DNA from 2 places in the Arthrobacter sp. 10N410 genome. Region 2 is predicted to be linked to the other one. Evidence: riboswitches for the same ligand, from Rfam matches in the RefSeq annotation. Region 2 holds a riboswitch; the other holds the start of a gene.

Region 1 (7,370 bases), on a different contig from region 2:
GGCGGGGCCAACCCGTACCTCACGCTCTTCGCCCGGGCCGGCATCCGGCGCTCTCAAGTGGACCGGGACGTCCTGGCGCACCGGATCCTGGAACTCCCGACGGCGCGCGGCTGCACCTATGTGCTGGGCGCGGACGACTTCGCCTGGGCGCTGCGGCTGGGACGGGACGCCGCCGAGGCCGGCTTCAAGGTCGTCGGCCGGCTCGGCGTGGACCGCGGCGAAATTGCCCTGCTTGAGGAGCAAGTGCTGCACGCCCTTGCTGAGGCCGGGGTGCCGCTGGACCCGCGGCAGCTCAAGGATGAACTCGGCGATTCGGTCCGCAACCTCGGCGAGGAGGGCAAGAAAAAGGGCGTCACCACCACGCTGCCCACGGCGCTGGGCATCCTGCAAGCGGACGGGCGGATCCGCCGGGTCCCTGCCAATGGCCGGCTGGATCAGCAGCGCTACGCCTACGAGCCCTGGGGGCTGCCGCCGAGCACGCTCAGTGACGATGACGTCCGCGCCGAGCTGATCCGGCGGTACCTTGGCTGGACCGGAGGAGCCACCTTCAAACAGTCGCAGTGGTTCACCGGCTTCACGGTCGCGCAGAGCAAGGCGGCGCTCGCCGCCGTCGACGCCGTCGAGGTCCCCACCGCCGCCGGCGGAGACCCGCTCTGGATGCTGCCCGACGACGTCGAACGCCTCGCCGCCTTCGAAGAACCGGCCGAGGAACAGATCCAGCTGCTCGCCGGAACTGATTCGCTGGTGCTGCTGCGCCGGAACGCGGGGGAGCTGCTGGCCGCGGAGGACCAGGATAAAAAGGCGCTGGGCTCGCTCGCGCTGCAGGCCGACCTGCCGGACCACCCCATCTTCGACCGCGGCAGGATCATCGGTTTGTGGCAGTACGACCCGGGCCGGGAGAAGATCGCCGCTTGGGTGTTCGGCACGCCGACGCGGGCCGTGACCCGGCGGATCGCCGAGGTGGAGGCCTGGATCAAGGAGGACCTGGGCGATTTCCGCGCCTTCAGCCTGGACTCGCCCGCCTCCCGGCAGAAGCGGATCGACGCGCTGCGGGCGTCCACGGCGGCCACCGCCGAGCGGTAGCTCACCGCGGCGTTGAGGGGGCCGGCGCCCTATGGGGGCCGGCGCCCTATGGGGGCCGGCGCCCGAAAGGCAGCGTCAGGCGCCGCGGTGGCCGGCGAAGAATTCCCGCAGCAACCCGCCGCACTCCTGCTCCCGGACCCCGGCGTACACCTCCACCCAATGGTTCAACCGGCGCTCGCGGAGAATGTCGAACACGGACCCGGCGGCCCCGGCTTTCTCGTCCCACGCGCCGAAGACCACCCGCGGAATCCGCGCCAGCACCACGGCGCCGGCGCACATGGCGCACGGCTCCAACGTCACCACCAGGGTGCAGTCTTCCAGCCGCCAGCCCTCGTCGGCTGCGCCCTCCAGCGCCCGCCGCTCGCGCAGCCGGGCCGCGGCCTCCCGGATCGCCACCATCTCGGCGTGCGCCGTCGGGTCCCCGAGTGCCTCCCGCTCGTTGCGCCCGGCACCGAGCACCGAGCCGTCCGGTCCGATCACGACGGCGCCGATCGGCACGTCCTCGGTGGCCAGCGCCCGGCGCGCCTCGGCAAGGGCCAGGCCCATCCAGTCCGCATGGCGTGGCTCGGGGGTAGTCATGGCTCAATGATAGTTTCGACCCTAAGCAAGCTGTGCACTTAAGCGGGTGCACCGGGAAGTCGGGAGAGGGCATTGAGCACCAAGACTGAGAGCTGGCTGATGCGGCGCTGGGGAAAGTGGGTGGTGCCCTATGCCGCACTCTGGATCACCATGCTGATCGGCGGCGTCGTCGTCGTCGCTCTGGCGCTGACGAGCGCGGAAGTCTACGACAACGTCGTGGACGACGCCGGCCTGGCAAGCCTCGACAAGCCCACGCTGGGGTTCATGCAACAGCTGCGCAGTCCCGGCCTGGACGCGTTCGTCACCGGGTTCACCAATATTGGCGGTGGAATCGGCATGCCGATTCTGGCCAGCATCCTGACAGCATGGCTGATCTGGGTCTCGCGGACCTGGCGGCCGCTCATCCTGATCGGCGGAGCCGCCGCGGTGTCGATCACCGCCACAACGGTGGGCAAGAAACTGATCGGCCGGGCCCGCCCCGACTTCGCGGACGCGGTGCCGCCTTACGAGACGTCGCCGTCGTTCCCCAGCGGCCACACGCTGAACACCACCGTGGTAATCGGGCTGGTGGTCTACCTCGCCTGCCTGCAGGTCAGACGCACCATAGCCCGCGTCGGTTTGATCACCGCGGGTGCGATCTTCATCCTTGCGATGGGCATGAGCCGCGTCTTCCTGGGCCATCACTGGATGACCGATGTGATCTTCGGCTGGGCCCTGGGGCTGGGCTGGGTGGGGATCGTGATCCTGGCCCACAGGCTGTTCCATGTGCTGCGGCACCGGGAACACACCGGCCCCGCGCCGACGTTCGACAACGATGCGCACCTGCGCGACGGCGCCCCCGCCCGCGGCCGCAAGGGCAGCACCGCGGAGCGGACCGCCGACGCCGATACCCCGGACCCCGCGGGACGGTCCTGAAGGTCCGGGTGGTAGTTTTGACCCATGCGCACTCTCGTTGTCGACCACCCGCTGGTCGCCCATAAACTCACCGTTCTGCGGGACAAGAACACCCCGTCCCCGGTCTTCCGCCAGCTCACCGAGGAGCTCGTCACGCTCCTGGCCTATGAGGCAACCCGGGACGTCCGCACCGAGCCGGTGACCATCGAGACGCCGGTCAGCACCACCGTCGGCACGGCTTTCACCAAGCCCACCCCGCTGGTGGTTCCGATCCTGCGCGCCGGTCTCGGCATGCTGGAGGGCATGACCAAGCTGGTGCCCACCGCCGAGGTCGGCTTCCTGGGCATGGCCCGGGACGAAGAGACCCTGGACATCATCACCTACGCCGAGCGCCTCCCGGAGAACCTGACAGACCGGCAGATCTTCGTCCTGGACCCGATGCTCGCCACCGGCGGCACCCTGCGCGAGGCGATCAAGTTCCTCTTCAAGCGCGGCGCGTCGGACGTCACCTGTATCTGCCTGCTGGCCGCCCCGGAGGGCCTGGCCAAGCTGGAAGAAGAGCTCTCGGACGCCAACGTGACCATCGTGCTGGCCTCCATCGACGAGAAGCTCAACGAAAAGTCGTACATTGTGCCCGGGCTGGGCGACGCCGGAGACCGCCTGTACGGCATCGCGGTCTAGCCGCCGGCATGCACTGCTGCCCTCGCGGGTAGGGCGGTTGAAACGTCCCCGCGGTCAAGGGTTCCGGCGTAAGGCGTCCGGGACTAGCCTGTGCCCATGGACTGGAAACTTGAACTCGTGTTTGTCCCCGTGTCGGATGTGGACCGGGCCAAGGACTTCTATGTGAACAAGGTCGGCTTCAACGCCGACTACGACGAACGGCCCACGCCAGGCATCCGTTTCGTCCAGCTGACCCCGCCGGGTTCCGGGTGCTCGATCGCGATTGGCGAGGGCCTCAACGACGCCCCGCCCGGCACCGCCCCCGGCCTCCAGCTGGTCGTGAGCGACATCCAGGCGGCGCACCAGCAACTCAAGGACAACGGTGTGGACGTCAGCGACATCGATGTCCAGGACTGGGGGCATTTCGTCTACTTCGCCGATCCCGACGGCAACAAGTGGGGGGTGCAGTACATCCCCAACCGTCCGAACGGCTAGCGCGGCCGCGCGGTTCCGTAGCGCGGCCCGTATTCCGCAGGCGCGGCGGCAGGCGCACGTGAGGCCCCGGATCCCAAGATCCGGGGCCTCACTCATGGCATGCAGCCTCGGCCGCGCTTAGTACCAGTTGTTCGCGTAGTGGAAGTTCAGGGCGCCGCACGGTGAACCGTAGCGGTCCTGCACGTACTGCAGTCCCCAGTTGATCTGGGTCCGGTAGTTGGTCCGGTAATCGGCGCCGGCGCTGGCCATCTTTTCGGCGGGCAGCGACTGGACCACGCCGTAAGCGCCGCTGCTGGCATTGGTAGCCGTGGTCTTCCAGTCGGACTCCCTGGTCCACAACTTCATCAGGCACTGCATCTCGCTCGGGGCCCAGCCGTGGGCGGGCAGCTGAGAGGCGGCGTAGGCCTGCGCACCGGCGGGGTCGTCAATGGCGACCGGCTTCGCGGGAGCAGGCGCCTTGGCAGCCGGAGCCGGCGCCTTGGCCGCCGGGGCCTTGGCGGGCTTGATTTTGGAGGCCTGGGCCTCCACGCTCATCGGGGCGGGCGAGGTGGGCGTGTTGCTGCCGACGCGTTCGAAGTCCAGGGTCTGCAGGGACGCGGCCGTGTCTTTCGACGCTTCGGCCGTATGCGCGGCAGTGCCGGAGGCCTGGCCCGCGGCCCCTGCCCCCAGCAGGACGGCGAAAGCGGTGGCTACGACGGCGGCGCGCTTGCCATTGGTCCGGGCACGGGCACGGGGCCGGGACGGGCTCGAAGTGTGCTTCGCCGGCTCGGCGCGGTGGCGCGCGCGCTCGGCGTCGGACGTGCGTTTAGCGCCTTCTGGGCGCGTGGGTGCCTTGATTTCAGTCATGTTCGCCTCTCAACGCCTACGGAGTTAGCTGTCGGGTTCGGATGCGAAATCCGGCCGCACGGAATCTCGACGTGGCGGCTTAACCCCAAGGGTGCATGGATGCAGAATGCCCGGGAACTCTGGGTTCCCCGTCTCTGCCTGGTCCATGGGAATCCGGGTAGCGGCAGAGTTTGGCGTCAGCCCGGACACGCGGCCAGATCGATGGCCGCACCCTAAAACGGTACCGGACTTTCAATCAGATGTCACAGCTCGACGCCGGTAAGCATCGAGCGGGCACGGAACCGTCGAAACGGCGCGGCGGAGACGGAGGCAAGCGGGGGAGAGGAGCCTACTTCGCCAGCTTGTACACGGTGGCGTTCCCCACGGTCTGGGCCTGGTAGTTGGCCGCGACCCAGCTGGCGACCTCGGAGTTGCCGCCGCGGCCCCCGCCCAGGCCGCCCATGCCGCCGGAGATGAAGTAGCCGATCTCGCCGCGGTCCACCATCGCTTGGAACTGCTCGAGCGTGGGGTACGGGTCGCCGCCGTTCCAGCCGCCCAGCGCGATCACATTGGTGCCGGTGGCGAGTTCCAGGCTGGCGGCCTGGGTGGCGCCGGAGACAATCCCGGACCATTTGGCGCCGGAGGACTTCAGCAACGCTGTCAGCTCGGCCGACGCCGTATCCGCGCCGGGTCCGCCGGGCCCGCCGGCGGCCGCCCCGCTGGAACCGAGGATCCCGCCGTCCGGCCTGCCCGCCGCCCCGAAGCCGCCGCCCATCGCGGACGCGGTGGGCCCGGAGGTGGGGATTGACCCCGAATGCGCCTGGGCCGCCGTCGCCAGCGTCCAGGCGGTGGTCCCGAGCCCGCCGGCCAGCAGTGAAAGGACCACGACGCCGGCCGCAGCGGCTTTGCGGAGCCGGGCCGGGAGCGCCGCCAGGCTGTCCACCCGGAGCAGCAGCGCCGCGGCGGCCAGCACGCCCAGGACGACGGCGATCACCCGGAGCCCGGGCAGCCATGCCGGGTCGCGGCCCAGGAGCACGGCGGACCAGACCGAGGCAGCCAACACCGTCACGGCCAGGACCATCCGAGCGGGCCAGTGGGTCCGGCCGCGCCACAGTTCCGCCGAGCCGATGCCCACCAGGGCCGCGACGGCGGGGGCCAGTGCCACGGCATAGTACGGATGCACGGTGCCGCTCATGAAGCTGAAGATGCCTGCCGTGATCAGCAGCCAGCCGCCCCAGAGCAGGAGCGCGGCACGGGTGGCGGAGCTCCGGGCCTCGCGCCGGGTGAACCACAAACCTGCCACCAGCAGAACCAGGGCCGCCGGCAATAGCCAGGACACTTCGCCGCCGAAACTGGTCCCGAACATCCGGGTGATCCCGGCCGCGCCGCCGAAGCCCACGTTGCCGTTTCCGCCCGGGCCGCCGGCATTTCCGAAAGCATTTCCACCGGGCATCCCGCCGCCGGACCCGGTGATCCGGCCCAGGCCGTTGTAGCCGAAGGTGAGTTCCAGGAAGCTGTTGGTCTCCGACCCCGCCATGTACGGCCGGGCCGAGGCGGGAGTGAGCTGGAACAGCGCCAGGTAGCTGCCGGCCACGACGGCGATCCCCGCCGCGGCGGCGAGGAGGTGCAGGAGCCGGCGGCCGAGGGTGGTGGGTGCCGCCCACAGGTAGGCTAGGGCCAGTCCGGGCACTATCAGGAAGCCCTGCAGCATCTTGATCAGGAACGCCAGGCCGATTACCGCGCCGGCTGCGGCGAGCCATTTCCAGCCGGCCTTTTCGATGGCGCGGGTGGTGAGGTAGGCGGCCAGCACCAGGCACAGGGTGAGCATGGCGTCGGGGTTGTTGAAGCGGAACATCAGGGCTGCCACTGGGGTCAGCGCCAGGGCGCCGCCGGCCAGTAGGCCCGCCGCGGGACCGGACACGCGCTTGACGGTCAGGTACAGAAGTCCAACGGCGGCCACCCCCATCAGCGCCTGGGGAATGAGCATGCTCAGTGCCGAGAAACCGAAGATCCGCCCGGCGAGGGCCGGGATCCAGAGCGCGGCCGGTGGCTTGTCCACCGTGATGGCGTTGCCCGCGTCGAGGGAACCGAACAGCAGCGCGGTCCAGTCCTTGGTGCCGGCCTGGATCGCTGCGGCGTAGAAGGAGTTGGCGTAGCCGGTGGCTTCCAGGTTCCACAGGTACATCACTGCGGTGAAGACCAGCAGCAGGGCCGCCGAGGGCCGCACCCACCACCGCTGTGGTCCGAACAGCAGGCGTGCCCGGCGGTCCTGCGCGGCGGGCGCTCGAGGAGCTGCCGGGCGGGTCGCCGTCGTCGGGTGTGCGGGCGCCGATGCGGGCGTGCTGCCGGCCGGGCCGCCGGTGGCGGGGTCGAGGGTTGCGGTCATTTACTTGGCCGTTTCTGTGTGGGGGAGGGCTGAGGCGTTGGCGTTGGCGTCGGACGCCGGAGCATAGGGAACGGCGCCGGGGGCCGGAGGAATGGGGGCGCCCCGACGGCGGAAGACCACGTGCCGGAACAGCAGGAATTTGATGGCGGTGGCGGCCAGGTTGGCGGCGGTCACTGTGACCAGTTCCAGCCAGCGGTCAGGGGTTCCGCCGGACGTGCCGTGGACGAAGGCGAGCGCACCGGAGGTCAGGGCCAGCCCGATCCCGAAGACCAGCAGCCCCTCGAAATGGTGGCGGGCCGCCTGGCTGCTGCCTTGGATGCCGAAGGTGAAGCGCCGGTTCGCCGCGGTGTTGGCCACCGCGGTAGTGAGCAAGGCAAGGAAGTTGGCCAGCTGCGGGTCAATGATTCCCCGGCAGAGCACGAAGATCAGCAAGTACGCGAGGGTCGAA
Region 2 (7,370 bases):
TGCAACGGTGGCGCCGCCCGGGGGAGTGCCGGCGGTTGCCGGTGTGCTCAAAACCGTGGCGTAGGCCTTCTCGCCCACGGCCGGCGTCCTAAGCAGCCTGACCGTGGACGTTGGATCATTCCCCACCGTCTGCCGGAACGTTGAACACCTTTGGGCCAGGTCGTCGGTGTAGGCGAAATCCGCAGCGAGCACGTCGCTGCGCGGTGCGCTTCGGGCAAAGACAAACGCCAGGGACTCGCGTGACCACACGCCGGTCAGCGTCAGGACGCCCGCGGCGAAGTGCATTGCCAGGTCCGCTCCGCTGGTCGGCGAACTGTGCGGCCGGAACACGCTGCACTCGCCGGGCTCGACGGCCGGCTTATCGGCGGGCTCCGGTCGTCCCTGCAGGCGGGTGCGCAGGTCCGAGCTTCTGGAGACCCGCCCGGTGCCTTCCTGGCCGCTGTTGATCGCCCTGTCCACGAGGACCATCAGTTCCTCATCGGAAAGCACCTTCTCCGCCGTCGCCGACGGGAGAGTCCCGGTTGCGGGAGACGATCCGCTGCCCGCGGGCGGTGAGGGTGAGCCCGGCGTGCAGCCGGTCACCGCCAGAACAGCGGCAGCGCAGGCCAGGAGCCAGCGCTGGGTCCGCGAGCGGGGACCGCTGGTGTTCCGTGTTGTTGCAGCACCTGGACACACGACTGGACTCCCTGCCGTCGAAAGATGTGCTGAGCCCATGATCCGGCGCAGGGGCCGGGGGCACCAGAGGATTTATGCCCCCGGGCCGCGCCGGAGGTTACTCAATGCCGGGGACCAAGTCCGGCGGATGACCGGAAGCAAGTAGGCGACCAAGTGTCCCTAACAACCAACCAAGTAGGACCGGCCGGAAAGCAAGAAGCCCCTTCCAGAAGACGGGTAGGCGCCACTCGCGCGCTGCTCTTTCGGCGCTTCTAGGCTCCGGAGTACTGGGTGGAGTTAGTCAATTGAATGTTCAGAAACGGGTCTCAGCCATGCGTGAACAAGCGGCACTTCGTGCTTTGTCCGGACATTTTCCTGGTCGCTGTGGGGGCGCGGCCGGGGCATCCCATTTCAAGCGGAAGCGGGCTGCCGGATGGTCCCAGGCTCCCTCCCGGCGACGGTCGCGGACCCGACGCGCGTGGGCGATCTTCGTGGCGTCATCGCTCGCCCTGGCCGGGCTATCCGTCAGCGGTCCGGCCTCTGCCGACGTCGGCACGATCGCGCACGATTTGCTACGGACAGGGTGGGACAGCAACGAGACTGCGCTTTCGCCGACGTCGGTCGCGTCATCAAATTTCGGCAAGCTTTTTTCCACCGCCGTGGACGGCCAGGTGTACGCCCAGCCGCTCGTGGTGGGCGGCACCGTCATAGCCGCGACGGAGAACAACAACGTCTACGGCCTGGATGGCGGCACCGGAGCGGTGAAGTGGCAGCGCAACCTCGGTCCGGCCTGGCCGGCAGCGACCGTAAGCTGCGGTGACCTCACCCCCAACATCGGAGTCACGTCCACTCCGGTCTTCGACGCCGCGACCAACAGCGTCTTCCTGATGGCGAAGACGAACGACGGAGCGACGCCGCAGCTCCCGCACTGGTACATGCATTCGCTGGACAGGGTCACGGGGGCCGAGAGGCCAGGGTTCCCGGTGCTCATCAACGGCGCGCCCACTAACGACCCGACACGGCCGTTCAACGCGATGACTGCGATGCAGCGGCCCGGGCTTCTCCTGCTGGATGGCGTGGTCTACGCCGGTTTCGCCAGCCACTGCGACTGGGCACCGTTTGTCGGCTACGTCGTCGGGGTGTCCACCGCAGGCCGGCAGACCACGATGTGGGCCACCGAGTCCGGCAACAGCAGTGCGGAGGGCGGAATCTGGCAATCCGGCGGCGGCCTGGTCTCCGACGGCACCGGCCAGATCCTGTTTTCCACCGGGAACGGGATTTCCCCTAAGCCGGGACCGGGCAAGACCCCTCCGGCGACCCTCGCAGAGTCAGTCGTTCGGGTCAGCGTCGGAGCCGACGGAAACCTCAAGGCCACGGACTTCTTCAGCCCGGCCAACAACGCCAAGTTGGATCAGAACGATGCCGACCTGGGTTCCGGTGCCCCGATCGCCATCCCCACCGGCTACGGCACCACGGCCCACCCTCGCCTGATGGTCCAGGTCGGCAAGGACGGCCGGGTCTACCTGCTGGACCGGGACAACCTGGGCGGTATGGGGCAGGGGAGCGGCGGAACGGACGCCGTCCTCGACGGCGCCGGGCCGTACAGTGGCGTCTGGGGCAGGCCCGCGTTCCTCGGGACCACAAACGGCGGGTACATCTACACCGTGGAGAACAAGGGCTACCTTCGTGCGCACAAGCTGTTGGCCAGCAGTACCGGCGGCATCCAGCTGGCCTCCGTCGGTACGTCCATTGGCACCTTCGGGTACACCTCCGGGGCGCCCACGGTGACCTCCAACGGTACAAACGCCTCCACCGCCCTGGTCTGGGCCGTGTACGTAACGGGACCCACCGGTACCGGCGCGGAACTCCGTGCCTACCGCGCAATGCCGGACAGCACCGGTAAGCTTCAGCAGGTTTTCGCGGCCCCGCTGGGCACCGCCGCCAAGTTTTCCACGGTTGCCACTGACAACGGGCGCGTCTACGTGGGAACCCGGGACGGGCACGTGATCGGCTTCGGTGCCCCGACGACCTCAGCGGTTGGGGCGACAAACACGGACCTGGGAACCGCCGCGGTAGGCACCTCCGTGAAAGGGAACCTGATCATCACCGCCAGCAGGGCTGTTACGGTCAGTTCCGTCGCAGCACCTGCGCCGTTCGGGATCGAGGCCCTCACACTGCCCCGGACGCTTGCCAAAGGCGGAACCATGACGGTCCCGGTCACCTTCTCGCCGACCGTAGCCGGACAGGTCGACGGGACGTTGACCGTCAAAACCTCCGACGGCGAGACGGACCTTCTGGGGGTTCACGGCGTCGGCACCAAGGACGGACTGGGGGCAACGCCGCCCACCCTGGTATTCACCGACGTGCCGACCCAGACCAGCAGTCGCCAGACCGTAAACGTGGTCAACACCGGCACGAGCGTCGCCACGATCACCGGCGTCACCTTGCCGGGCAACGCCCAGCTTGCGGTCGACCCGGCCACGCTGCCGGCCGTGGGACAGAAGATTCAACCCCTTACTTCCGTTCCGGTGTCCGTCACCTTCAGTCCGACGACGGCAACCCCGGTGGCTGATCAGCTCCTCATCACGAGCGACCGAGGATCACTCACGGTACCGGTGACGGCGACCGCCGTGTCGGGCGTAGCGCATCTGCAGCTGCCGGCATCCCTGGACTTTGGTGATGTGCCTGCCGGCGCTGCGGCCACCCGGGATTTCACCATTACTAACACTGGCAACATCCCCCTGACGATCACCAAGGCCAAGGCGCCGGAGGGTGTATTCTCCACCACCGTTCCAATCTCGGAAGGCCTGGTGATCCCGCCTGGAGAGTCCGCACATCAGAGCGTGACGTTCAAGCCGACGGTGGTCGGTCAGGCCGGAACCGCCGACACCTACTATCTGCTGACCGCGGACGACGGCCAAGGAGCACAGAAAGTAATGCTCACCGGAATGGGCGTCGACGATCCCATCGGCCTGAAGGCGTACCAGACCAATGCCGGTGACCCGCGGTCTGTCCTCGGCAGGTCGCTGACCTTGGAGTACCCGGTGGGGGCAGGGAAATGCCAGGACTACACCAAGGGCGTGATCTGCTGGTCCCCGTCCACCGGGGCCCATTGGGTCGCAGGCGCGATCTATGCCCGCTACAAGGCCGCGGGCGGCGCTGCCGGTGTCCTGGGGTTCCCCACCACCGACCAGCTGACAACCCCGGACACGATCGGGCGGTATGAACACTTCGCCGGCTCCGGCGGGGCATCCATTTACTGGACGCCAAGCACCGGGGCGCACCTCATCACGGGCGCGGTCCGTGCCAAGTGGTCGGCCCTGGGCAGGGAACGGGGACTGCTGGGCTATCCGACGTCGGACGAGGCGCGCACCCCTGATGGCGTGGGACGTTACAGCCACTTCACAGGTTCGGGGGGTTCATCGATCTACTGGACGCCAAGCACCGGGGCGCACTTCATCACGGGCGCGGTCCGTGCCAAGTGGTCGGCCCTGGGCAGGGAACGGGGGCTGCTGGGCTATCCGACGTCAGACGAGACGCGCACCCCCGATGGCGTGGGGCGTTACAGCCACTTCACAGGCTCGGGCGGTGCATCGATCTACTGGTCGGCGAAGACCGGGTCGCACTACGTCCTCGGTGCGATCCGTGCCAAGTGGACGGCCCTCGGCAGGGAAAGGGGACGTCTGGGATATCCGACCCGGGACGAGTACGCAGTGTCCGTGGGCCGGGCTTCGGACTTCCAGCACGGGCGGTTGACCTGGAATAGCTCAACCAGACTGGTGACCGGCTAGCGCGTGCGGGCCCCCGGGCCCCAGCGGTCCGCGTAGGACACTGCGCTCGCCGACGGTTTCCCGCGGGAGGACGCAGCTGCTTAGGCCAAGCCGGCCCCCGCACGACAGAATGGATCCATGAGCGAGGCCGGTGACTTCATTGACGCGGCGCTGCTGCGTGAGAGCTCGTGGCAGCGGGCCGAGGAAGCGCAGGCGCGATACGGCCCGGCCCTGGGGAGCTATGGCTCCTCGGTTGGCGCCGTCCGCGGCACTGTCCGCGACGCGCTGCGCCGGTACCGGTCACTAGGCCGCGACGATGTCACCGCCCTCAGCTCGGAGTTGTGGGAGGTGCCCGTCTTCGAACGCCGCCTTGCCGCCATCGTCCTGCTGCAGTCCAGCCTGGCCCTGCTGGACAATTCGGACCTGACCCGGATCGAGGGTTTCCTGCGGACTGCGCGCCTGCGCGAGCTGGCCGATCCGCTGGCGACCGACGTCGTCGGGCCGCTGATTGCGGGACTGGACGGCCAAAACCGTTCCCGCGCGGAAACCGTGCTGGGCCGCTGGCTGCAGGACCCGGACGATTGGCTGCGGCGGGCGGCCCTGATGGCGCCGCTCCGCGAGCTACGGGCCGGGGGAGGGGACTGGGACCGTTACCGGCGCCAGGCCGGGCTGGCGGAGTCGGGCACCCCGGACGACGCCGGTCTGGTGAGGGAGGCGATCGCTGCCGTCACCTCCGGGATGGCGAAGTAGCGCTACTTGCCGGGCCGGCGCTCCACGACGGCATACGCCTTTCCGTCGAGGAACTGCCAGTCGGTCACCACCATAAAACCGAGCGCGTCCACGCGGTCATTCAGGACGTGGATATCGAAGCCGCCGTCGCGCGGTTCCGCGTCCCACGTGGCTACGTGGATTTCCTTTCCCTCGAGAACCAGCAGCTCTGTGTTGACGTCGAAATCCTCCTGCGGCTGATCGCTGAGCTGGCAAATTGCGACACAGTGGCTGTTCATAACGGGGCCTCCGCTCGGGGAATGCTGGGTGCCCTCATCCTATGGCTGGCAGGTAGCAGCGTCCTAGGCTTTCTTCCGCGCCAGGACACGGATCCGTTATCTGAATGTGACATTCCCGCCCGGGCCCGTTACCGTAGATGGGTGCCTGTTTGTTTCCGATACGGGCGCTCCCGAGCCGATTGCCTAACTCTGCCGCGGCCTGGGATCCGAATGCAACCTTTCTGGCAGAGACGGGGAAACCACTTTTGACCTGCAGTTTTAGCAGGTCTTGGGGTGAAGCCGCACAGCGCCCGCATTGACGGGCCCGCGGCCGGGTGCCTCCCATCCGAATCCGACAGCTCACCTCGCAGGCATTGGGAGAGGCTACAAACATGACTTCAAGCATTACTTCTGCGCGCCATCGTTCCGACGCATCCGCCGGACGGGCCTCAGCATTCTCGGGCAAATCAGGCACCATCGGTCGTCAGGCCGCAGTAATCTTCGCAGCCTCCGGCCTCGTCCTCACGAGCGGAATGGCAGCCAATGCAGCCGTTGCCCCGGCCGAAAACAAGACCGGCCCGGCTTCGTCGGTTGACGTCGGCAGCAAGGTCTCCGCGCCGGTTACCGCTGATTCCGCAGTTCAGATCAGCTTCGCCCGCCCGGCAGTCGCTACCACGCCGGCGCCCGTGATCGAGCAGCCCAAGCCCGTCACCGCCCCTGCGGTTGCCGCCGCTCCGGCTGTCGCGCCTGCCCCCGCTCCGGTGCTCGCGCCGGCAGCGCCGCAGGTCAGCGTTCAGGCGAAGGCGGCCGTGGCACCTGCCTCGGCAGCCGGCGGAGCCAACGCCGCGATGCTTTCGGCCGCCTACAGCCAGATCGGCATCACCCAGGACTGCACCGCCATGGTGGAGAAGGCCCTCGGTGCGGCCGGTATCCACGTGGGCGACCTCGGTCCCCAGCAGTTCATGGGCTACGGCAAGGTTGTGGGTGCCCCGCAGCCCGGCGACATGATCGTCCAGTCCGGCCACGTCGCCATCTACGCCGGTGACGGCATGGCCATCAGCGGTGGCATGAACGGCAGCAACCAGACGATCAAGCACCCGCTGTCCTGGCTGACCGCCACGGGTGGCGTGACCTTCGTCCGCGCCAGCGCATAGCAAAAAGCGTAAGAACCTCTTTCCAGGGCCGGTGGTCGGCTGCTAAACGGCAGCTGGCCACCGGCTTTTGTGCACGTTTACGCCGGCCGGTGAGCTCAGCCGGCGTACCGCAGCAGGACGACGCCGTTGCCAAACGCGCGGGTGCCGGCGAGCGTGAGCGCGGTCCTGTCGTCTGCTGACTTGAACAAGGGATTCCCCCGCCCGATCAGCACCGGGTGGACATAAATCCAGTACTCGTCAATGAGCCCGAGCCGGCGGAAGGTATCGGCGAGGTCGGCCCCGCCCAGTGCCAAGTCGCCGCCGGGCTGCGCCTTCAGTGCCAGCACGTCATCGGCGACGACGTCGCGCACCACCGTAGTGTTCCAGTCGGCCCGTTCCAGCGTCCTGGAGTAGACAATCTTCGGCATGTCCCGCCAAATTTTGGCGAACTCGACCATAGCCGGTGTACTGGACGGATCCTGGTCCGCCGTCGGCCAGAAGTCGGCCATCAGTTCGTAGGTCACGCGGCCGTCCAGGAAGGCGCCCATAGAGGCCAGTTGCTCGTTGAAGTGGCTGTGGAGCTCCTCGTCCACCATGTGCCAGTCAATCTCTCCGTTCGGCCCCTCGAAAAAACCGTCGAGGGAGACCTGGAGGGCCAGAATGATCTTTCGCATGGGCCAGAGCCTACGCCCGGACGAAGCGTTGCGGGAAGGCGGCGCTCGTCCCCGGTGAGCGGCAACATCCTGCCGTTTTGGACTCCAAGCTCGTGCCGTAGGCTCGCGACAAAAGAATTTCGGCAGTATGTTGCCGAATGGGCAATATTCGGG

The links. A riboswitch is a leader RNA that binds a small molecule or an ion and turns the genes downstream of it on or off. The one in region 2 is predicted to bind cyclic di-AMP.
Region 1: it holds a riboswitch for cyclic di-AMP, as region 2 does, so the genes downstream of both, AC1DB8_RS09170 (aggregation-promoting factor C-terminal-like domain-containing protein) here and AC1DB8_RS05640 (hypothetical protein) in region 2, are expected to answer to the same signal.

The regions. Positions count from the first base shown of each region.
Region 1 is NZ_JBFTIP010000003.1:317,393-324,762, reverse strand. Features, by position in the region: gene AC1DB8_RS09195 (DNA glycosylase AlkZ-like family protein) at 1-1,083, shown strand, start outside; gene AC1DB8_RS09190 (nucleoside deaminase) at 1,159-1,662, opposite strand; gene AC1DB8_RS09185 (phosphatase PAP2 family protein) at 1,762-2,577, shown strand; gene upp (uracil phosphoribosyltransferase) at 2,602-3,237, shown strand; gene AC1DB8_RS09175 (VOC family protein) at 3,334-3,711, shown strand; gene AC1DB8_RS09170 (aggregation-promoting factor C-terminal-like domain-containing protein) at 3,829-4,557, opposite strand; cyclic di-AMP (ydaO/yuaA leader) riboswitch at 4,556-4,736, opposite strand; gene AC1DB8_RS09165 (glycosyltransferase family 39 protein) at 4,886-6,922, opposite strand; gene AC1DB8_RS09160 (bifunctional glycosyltransferase family 2/GtrA family protein) at 6,923-7,370, opposite strand, start outside.
Region 2 is NZ_JBFTIP010000002.1:238,970-246,339, forward strand. Features, by position in the region: gene AC1DB8_RS05620 (hypothetical protein) at 1-489, opposite strand, end outside; gene AC1DB8_RS05625 (Ig-like domain-containing protein) at 1,146-4,445, shown strand; gene AC1DB8_RS05630 (DNA alkylation repair protein) at 4,563-5,174, shown strand; gene AC1DB8_RS05635 (hypothetical protein) at 5,177-5,431, opposite strand; cyclic di-AMP (ydaO/yuaA leader) riboswitch at 5,633-5,798, shown strand; gene AC1DB8_RS05640 (hypothetical protein) at 5,803-6,564, shown strand; gene AC1DB8_RS05645 (dihydrofolate reductase family protein) at 6,660-7,217, opposite strand.